2 regions of the Actimicrobium sp. CCI2.3 genome follow, and region 2 is predicted to be linked to the other one. Evidence: predicted binding sites of a transcription regulator. Region 2 holds the regulator's gene; the other holds the start of a gene.
The links. The regulator LexA, encoded in region 2, represses DNA repair genes until DNA is damaged. The targets are predictions, from matches to a motif close to ACTGTATNNNNATACAGT.

Region 1 (4,213 bases), on a different contig from region 2:
GCGTCGAAACATTTGCGTCGGCGCATTGCCGACTGGCTAATACGATCTGATAGATACACACGTCGCAACATGCTGCACCAGTTTTTGTTCAGCCATCCATGGTGAAAACGTATCGATGCCACTGTGGTGATCTTGTTAAGGGGATGCACAGGACGTTTCGATGCTGCGGCGGGTTTTTACCCGGTCAGCCGAAATACCCATGCAGAAACCAGCCGCTCTCGACATTGCCGACGCGTTGGCGAAAAATCCATAACAGCGCATGGTTGTCGTTTTCGGCGATGAAGTAATCACGCAAGGCCAGCGCATCGTCCCACCAGCCTGATTCGATCCGCTCCGGGCCCGCCAGCAAGGTCAGCGGGCTTTGATAAAAAGGTTTGTGCTGGCGCGTAATCAGCGCCAGTGGTCGCGCCAGCAACCAGGTCGGACGGACCATTCTTTTTTGTGCGGTGACTTTGGTACCAGTACTGCGTGGTGTTGGTAATAACGATTGTATCGGGAGCAACGCATAACTTTTTTCTGGTCGGTGATCGGCCACCAGTGAGAGTTGGCGCACAGCATCGATACCGAGCCGGCTTTGCAGGCGTTCAATTAGCAAGCCGATGCTTTCGGCTTGGGTTGCGGCACTCGGAAATAATTCGGTATTGGGTGTGGCCAGCGGCACGATCTGGTCGGCTGCCAGCGACAGTTCGATCACAGGCGCATTGAGCGCAACTTGTCCAAGGCGCTCTTTCAGCAGCAGTGTCAGATGTGCCGGATCACGACTTGCGCTGGCGAGCTGGATGTGAACCGGCGTGCTGCGACGGTCGCGTTGGCGGGTTGTTTCATGATGCAGCCATAAGGTAATGCTGTTGATGGCTGATTGGTGTGCATTGAGCCAGCCAGTCAGTTGTAGCAGCAGCCGACGTGCGGCAAACAACAACGCATCGGTATTGCTCACTTGCGCCGGCAGTTCCAGTCGGACGTCAAAACTGGCTGGTGCAGTGAACCAGGCATGGACCTCCGCTTCATCGCCGTAAGCCCGATCGATTTCACGTAGCAGGCCATTGCCGAAGCGACGTGCAATTCCGGCACGCGGCATACGACGCAACTGGCCAAGCGTTTGGCAACCGATGCCAAGCAGCGTATCAAGATGTGGTCGCGCCGAAACCAGTACTGCCAACGGCACCGGCGCGAGCAGGTCGCTGAGGGTTTTGTCTTTCCACTCGCCGCGACTGCGCGCCACCAGCCATGCTGCACTGGCGGTCGATGCACATGCCATTTGCGTGGTCAGACCGAGATCATCGATGCCGCCGGCAAGTTGTGCCGACAAGTTGTCGAATCCACCAAATAGCCGCAAGCTGGCCGTGATATCGAGCAGCAAACCCGCATCCTGCAACACTACTTGCGGCGTGAAATGCAATGCCCACAGTGCTGCTTCGTGCAACGCTTCGAGCTCCTGTGCCGGCGACCGCGGGAAAGTCAGCAAGGCAGCGTTCATGCTCCAGGCATTGGCTTCCGACATGCCCGGCGTAATGCCGCAATCCGTGGCGGATTGGCTCCCTCCAATAACTCGTTTACGTTCGACCACCACGACTGGCGTGGTCGCGGCCTCAGGCCGGCAGCGCAGTACGGTATCGAGTGGCAGTTGCGGGAAGTGCAGGGCGATCCACAGCATGGAGTGGGGTAACCGGTAAGGTGAATGGAAGGATGTCGGCTAGGGACTGGTTGGCAAACGGCTGATCCAGTACCGACGGCACTGTCAGCGGCAGAAACACTGGCTGGCTATGAACCGGGCCGCGTCGTTTGATGACCTCCACAGACAACTGGCCTGATGCGGCCGCCCGGCACACCATGCGCAGCGGTGCCGGTGAGGACTCGTGTTGCGCTGCAGCCGGTCGAAATACGAAGGTCAAGCCTTCGCCTGCCCCGGCGGCCAGTTGCAGTCGGCGCAAATGGTCTGCGCGGCATTGAGGCAACCAGCACAACAAGGCACCGAAACTGGCACTTTTGAGCGCCTGTTCGATGGCCCAGATACGATCAGCCGGCTTTTCGGCTTCCACCAGCAGGATGTGGGTGAGGTCGATACCCAGTTCCGCCAGCGCAGCAGCAAACGGAATATGCGGCGGCGCCATCAGAATCACGGTTTTTTTAGCCTGGGTGAGTGACGCAATCAGTGGTGCCAGCAACCGCAATTCACCAATACCCGGTTGTGCCAGCAGTAACTCGATCAGGACCGACGCCGGCCAGCCGCCATTGGGCAACTCGCGATCCAGTGCCCGGAATCCGGACGGAGTTACCACCGCCCGTTGCGATCCCATCTGGTTGCCACGCCAGACAGTGTCCGGCATCGTTGCCAGCAAGGCGTTGGCGACGGCAGGGGTGGCAAAGCGGGTGGTGGATGCGAGCATGGGAATCTCCGTTATGATGAGTCGGGTGAATTTTCCGGGTGTCGTTAAAACACTGTATGGATGCACAGTATATGTGATTCCGGGTACTCCCCGTCAAGTCGTTTTTCGATAAATAATTCTTGAGCCTCGCTGCGTGAACCGCTACTCTGGCGAGGATTTTTCCGCCTGGTCTCCGCCGCCTCGATGTCCCGCCTATAGCTGCTTCAGTGAAAGACTTTCCTAATGGCCCACAATCCGGCCTACAACCCGGCCCACCCCCGCCTTGCCTTCGTCGACCTCGAAACCACTGGTGCGACGGCGGTCACTGATCGCATTACCGAAGTCGGCATCGTTGAAGTCGATGAGGAGGGCGTGCGGCACTGGAGCAGTCTGGTCAATCCGCATCGGTCTATCCCTGAATTCATCGAAGGCCTGACCGGGATTTCGAATGCGATGGTGGCCAATGCACCGGGCTTTGACGAGCTCGCGGTCGAGATCCACAAGCGTCTGGAAGGGCGGATTTTTCTGGCCCACAATGCGCGCTTCGATCATGGCTTTTTAAAGAATGAATTCAAGCGAGTCGGTATCGACTTCCGACCGACCGTGTTGTGCACCGTCAAGCTCTCCCGCAAGCTCTATCCCGAATTCGTCAAACACAATCTCGACACGCTGGCCGAGCGCCATCAGTTGCAGGTGACGGAACGTCATCGCGCACTTGGTGACGCCCAGCTGATCTGGCAATTCTGGGAAACCATCCATGCCACTTTGCCGCATGCGGTGATCAATGCCGCCGTCAAGGAACTCACTGCGCGGCCGAATTTGCCCTCCAATCTGGATGCTGCGATGGTCGATGACTTGCCTTCCACGCACGGCGTCTACCTGTTTTATGGCGAAGGGGCGTTGCCGCTGTATGTCGGCAAGGCCAACAACTTGCGCCGTCGCGTGTTGTCGCATTTCAGTGGGGATCATCATTCGGCCAAGGAGCTGGAACTGTCGCAGCAAATCCGGCGTATCGAATGGGTCGAAACCGCTGGCGAGCTGGGGGCATTGCTCAAGGAAGCGATGCTGATCAAGCAAATGTCACCCTCGCATAACCGCCAATTGCGTCGGTCTGACGCCGCGTGCCTCTGGCGTCTGGATGCGCAATCGCAGTTGACGCTGGTGAAGACCGACGAGATGCAAGCCGCCGACGAGGCAGAGCTGTTCGGCCCGTTTGCCACCCACCGCAAAGCTACGACCGCCCTGACGGCACTTGCTACCGCACACCAGCTTTGCCGGGTTTTGCTCGGACTGGAAAAAGTCGCTGCCGGTAAGCCGTGTTTTGCCAGCCAGGTCGCGCAGTGCAAGGGCGCGTGCTGTGCGCGCGAAAGCCTCGCGTCGCACACCGCGCGCTTGCGCATGGCACTCGAAACCAGCCGCATGAAACCGTGGCCCTATGCCGGGCCGATCGGTATTCGCGAAGAAGCGGCGCTGCATGTCATCGATAACTGGAGCTATCTGGGCACGGCCACGTGTGAAGCTGAAGCGCGCCAGTTGACCGAACAAGGCCAGCCACGTTTTGATCGCGACGTCTATCAGCTACTACATAAAAAACTGTCGGCCATGCCGGACCGTATCCTCCCACTTTACTGAGGCATTTCCTGATGAAAAAAATCTCCTGCAGTCTGCTGTTGCTGCTGGTCTCCGCTGGCGTGCAGGCAGTGGATATTCCAGCGTTCTCGCAGATGCAACCCGGCGCAGCGGTAACCGGCTGGAGTGTGATCAAGCCGGCGGCCAAAGTGCCGGACACCATTTACACGCTGGTGCGTGACGACGGACAGACCGTACTCAAGGCCGAGTCGGTGCAA
Region 2 (4,213 bases):
TCACGTCGGCTGGTCGGGACCCGTTGATCAGCTTGACGATGTGCTGAAAGATCAGACGGTGGTCATACCGATAGAAATCGTCCTGATGAATAAAGTCGGCAATCCTGTCCCAGGCCGCGTTGTCGAGCAACAAACCGCCCAAAACGGACTGCTCGGCTTCGATTGAATGCGGGGGGACACGTAGCGCGTCGAGCTGGATATCCGGGCGCGAACCGGAACGAAAATCAGAGCGAGATTCAGAGCGAGATTCAGAGCGAGATTCAGAGCGAGATTCAGGGCGAGATTCACCACGGGATTCAGGCCCTGAATCAGGGCGGGCGTCGGAGCGTTCACGTTTGTTCATGACCCGGATTATACCTGCTGGGCAAGCCGGACCCGGGCTGCATTCTTGCAATATTACGGCGACAACGATTCTGACAGGCATAAAAAAAGCCGGACGAATCCGGCTTCTCTGCAAGGCACTGCACTCAAGAATTAAGCGTGCTGACCCAGTACGGAAACAATTACTTCAACCAGCACATCGGTGTGCAAGGCGACCAGGATCGGATGATCACCAGTTGTCTTCAATGGGCCTGTTGACAGGCGCACTTGCGATTTCTCGACAGCGAAACCTTGCTTGGTCAGTGCATCGGCGATGTCTGCATTGGTTACCGAACCAAACAGACGACCATCGACACCCGACTTTTGCGAGATCTGAACGGTCATGCCGGCCAGTTTCTCACCATGGGCTTGGGCTTCGACCAATTTCTCGGCAGCGATTTTTTCCAGTTCTGCACGCTTGACTTCAAATTCAGCGACAGCGCTGGTGGTCGCACGACGCGCCATGCGTTGCGGGATCAGGAAGTTACGGGCATAACCATCCTTGACCTTGACGACTTCGCCAAGATTGCCAAGGTTGACGACTTTTTCTAACAAAATGATTTGCATATTTTTCTCCGAATTGGGTAATTGACGTTTGCGTCAGTTACGCGTGATGCAGGTCGGTGTACGGCAACAGCGCGAGGAAACGTGCGCGCTTGATTGCGGTATCGACTTGACGTTGATAGTGAGCGCGGGTACCGGTCAGGCGTGCTGGCATGATCTTGCCGTTTTCCTGAACGAAATCCTTGAGCGTATCGACGTCTTTGTAGTCGACCTGTTCCACGTGTGCAGCGGTGAAGCGGCAGAATTTCTTACGCTTGAACAATGGGTTCTGTTGTTTGCGTTTTTCTTTAAGCTTGAGCTTGTTCTTGTCGAATTTTTTACCGAATGCCATTTGAGGCTCCTGTATCTGAGGTTGGTTCGAAATCAATGATGTGAAACACGAGACTTTTACTGTTGCGGTTCTTGCGCGCCAGGAAACCGGTGAAGTGGAACAACGCACCCAATGGGGCTTGATCAAACCGGCCTGAAATTTCGCCTGCTGCAATGGCGGAAATCTCGAACTCGACTTGTCGTTCTACCCTGGCTTCGGTTTGCTTCGAGGCGTGCTGCAATTTCGCGGACACGATCGGGATGCCTGCCGGTGTGTAGCGCATCAATTCACGCTCGGCGATACTGGCAACAAACTGAAGCTGATTCACTCTTCCTGGTAACAATTACGCTGCAGGTGCCTCGGAACGATGGCTTTTGGCCGCATCTTCCTTTTGTACTGCCTTCATCATTGGCGAAGGAGCGGTTTCGGCTTTCTTCAGCTTGACGGTCAGGTGACGCAGGACTGCATCATTGAATTTGAAACCGGTTTCGATTTCGACCAGGGTCTCGTTGTCGCATTCGATGTTCATGCAAACATAGTGTGCTTTGGCGAGCTTCTGGATCAGGTAAGCCATCTGACGACGACCCCAATCTTCAACGCGGTGAACAACGCCACTGTGGGCTGCAACGACAGCCTTGTAGCGCTCGATCATGGCGGGCACTTGCTCGCTCTGATCCGGATGGACGATAAATACTATTTCATAATGACGCATGCAATCTCCTGTTGGACGGATTGAAAATAACGCCCACCCCGGCGTCAAGACGAGTGTGGGAAGAGGAAAGTCGGCAAGGATACCCGCAAAGCTGACAAAACTCAATGATTACGCCCGTTTGCCCGGAAATGGTTGATGCCAACCCTGTAATGACTTGCATTTGACCGCTCACTGTATAAAACTACAGCCTGTTTATCCACACAGCGACGCTGTCATCATCATGATCAAACTTACCGCGCGGCAGGAACAGATCCTGAACCTGATCCGTGACGCCATCACCAATACCGGATTTCCTCCGACACGCGCAGAAATCGCCAGGGAACTTGGCTTTCGCTCGGTCAATGCTGCCGAAGAACATTTGCAAGCACTGGCACGAAAAGGCGCGATTGAAATTTCACCGGGCACATCGCGTGGCATCAGGCTGATCAAGTCAGCCGTCGAACTGGCCACCGAGCGACATAACCATCAACTTGTGCTGCCGCACCCTGCGTTGATGCAACTGAGTTTGCCGTTAGTCGGACGGGTTGCGGCAGGGTCACCTATCCTGGCGCTGGAACATGTCGAAGCAACCTATCAGGTCGACCCCTCCCTGTTTACTGCCAAGCCTGATTACCTGCTGAAGGTCCGCGGCATGTCGATGCGCGATGCCGGCATCATCGACGGGGACCTGATTGCCGTCAAAAAATCCGACAGTGCCCGCAACGGGCAGATTGTCGTGGCACGCCTTGGCGACGATGTCACGGTCAAGCGCTATCACAAGACCGGTGAAATGATCGAACTGCTGCCGGAGAATCCCGACTTCGCAGCTATCCGCATTGACCCTGAACGGGATGATTTTTCACTGGAAGGATTGGCGGTCGGATTGCTGCGCAGCTGGAACTGAATCAGGATTGAGCACGGCTTCTTGCATTGACCGGAGCATCTGCATCGCGGGTAACGCGTCGAGATCGGCAAGCACCGCCCAGTGCAAGAAGGACTGGAGATCGCTCCCTCACAAATGCACGTTGACGCTATCAGCGCGCTTCCAATGCCAGCTTCTTGTCGAACTTGATGCTGGCGATGTCCGGCATGGGAGCGTCCACGCGGTTACGGAACAACCAGAAACGCTGCCACTCATCTCCAGGCCGTGCACCGTCCCAGACGGGCTCCCAGACAGACAAGTCAACTTCTCCGGGGCCGCTTGCGACAAAACCTTGCATCAAGAGCGCACGGCATTTAGTCGCAGGGAACAGTTCACGCCGGATCGTAATGCGATGGGCCACATAGTTCAGCATTGCACGCTCGCTTTCCCCCATGCCGATACTGGTAACGCAATCGACCGAGGACGGCCACGGAATTGCCGAGAACACGCGCTGATAGCTTTTTGCATAGTCCAGCCACGGCATCCACAGCGTTGTCAGTAAAGCCCACGTCAGCGTCATCCCTGTAAACCAAGTGGTCAGCCCATAGGCCGGATACCGTCGAAACCAACGACACGCACACCAGGCAACACAGGTTAGCGTCAGCGCCATCAAAAAAATCGGCAGATCAAACGTCGGAATGAAGTCGGACGGCAAGACGCGCAGCAGCCTCGGCCAGGCAGGGGTTGCGTCGGTTGCCATCATGATGGCCCATCCCAGCCAGATTACTGCGGCCAGCAGCCCGAATAACCATTGACTGATTTTCGTCCACGCCCAGTCTGCCAGCTGTGGAATATGCGAAACCGCTGGTGCTGCCAGTATCGCTAGCGGAACCAGTAGCGGCAAGGCGTACACGGCACGGACTGACTCGGAAAAAGACAGTACCAGCAACATCACCAGGGTGGAGATCAGTCCATATTGCATTGCCGGATGAGTCAATGCCACGAATCGCTGACGCCATAGCGCAAACAATGCCAGTGGCAATGCAGGAAACGTGAACCACGGTAACGTTTGCAGCCAGAATCCTTTCGGATGCTCCGTGCCTGAACGCACGCCCGAGAAACCAAAGTAACGGCCAAAGTTGTTTTCCCAGAACCAGACCATGAACAGGCCAGGCGAGCGGTCGTGCAGAAGAAACGGCCAAATGGACAACATGGGTAAGGCGACAAAAAAGGCAACGACGAGGCCGCGCGCATACCGCCCGTTGCGCCACTCGTTAAAACACACTGGCAACATCAGTGTAGTCATGCCGATGACTGCCGGTCCAAGTATGCCTTTGGACAAAAAAGTGACACCAACGCCTAGGCCTAGCAACACCCCTCCCGTCTTCGGCAGCGACAGAATGCGTGACAAACCCCAGGCCGACAG

Region 1: a site for LexA is predicted at 2,439-2,456, ahead of imuA (translesion DNA synthesis-associated protein ImuA). Genes of this name have one in related genera too.

The regions. Positions count from the first base shown of each region.
Region 1 covers NZ_JASJWR010000008.1:53,271-57,483, forward strand. The annotation lists gene QN370_RS06525 (DNA polymerase Y family protein) at 185-1,654, opposite strand; gene imuA (translesion DNA synthesis-associated protein ImuA) at 1,590-2,387, opposite strand; gene QN370_RS06535 (3'-5' exonuclease family protein) at 2,610-3,998, shown strand; gene QN370_RS06540 (DUF3047 domain-containing protein) at 4,010-4,213, shown strand, end outside.
Region 2 covers NZ_JASJWR010000003.1:164,707-168,919, reverse strand. The annotation lists gene QN370_RS03160 (replicative DNA helicase) at 1-343, opposite strand, end outside; gene rplI (50S ribosomal protein L9) at 475-927, opposite strand; gene rpsR (30S ribosomal protein S18) at 965-1,255, opposite strand; gene priB (primosomal replication protein N) at 1,242-1,562, opposite strand; gene rpsF (30S ribosomal protein S6) at 1,578-1,946, opposite strand; gene lexA (transcriptional repressor LexA) at 2,167-2,829, shown strand; gene QN370_RS03130 (glycosyltransferase family 39 protein) at 2,960-4,213, opposite strand, start outside.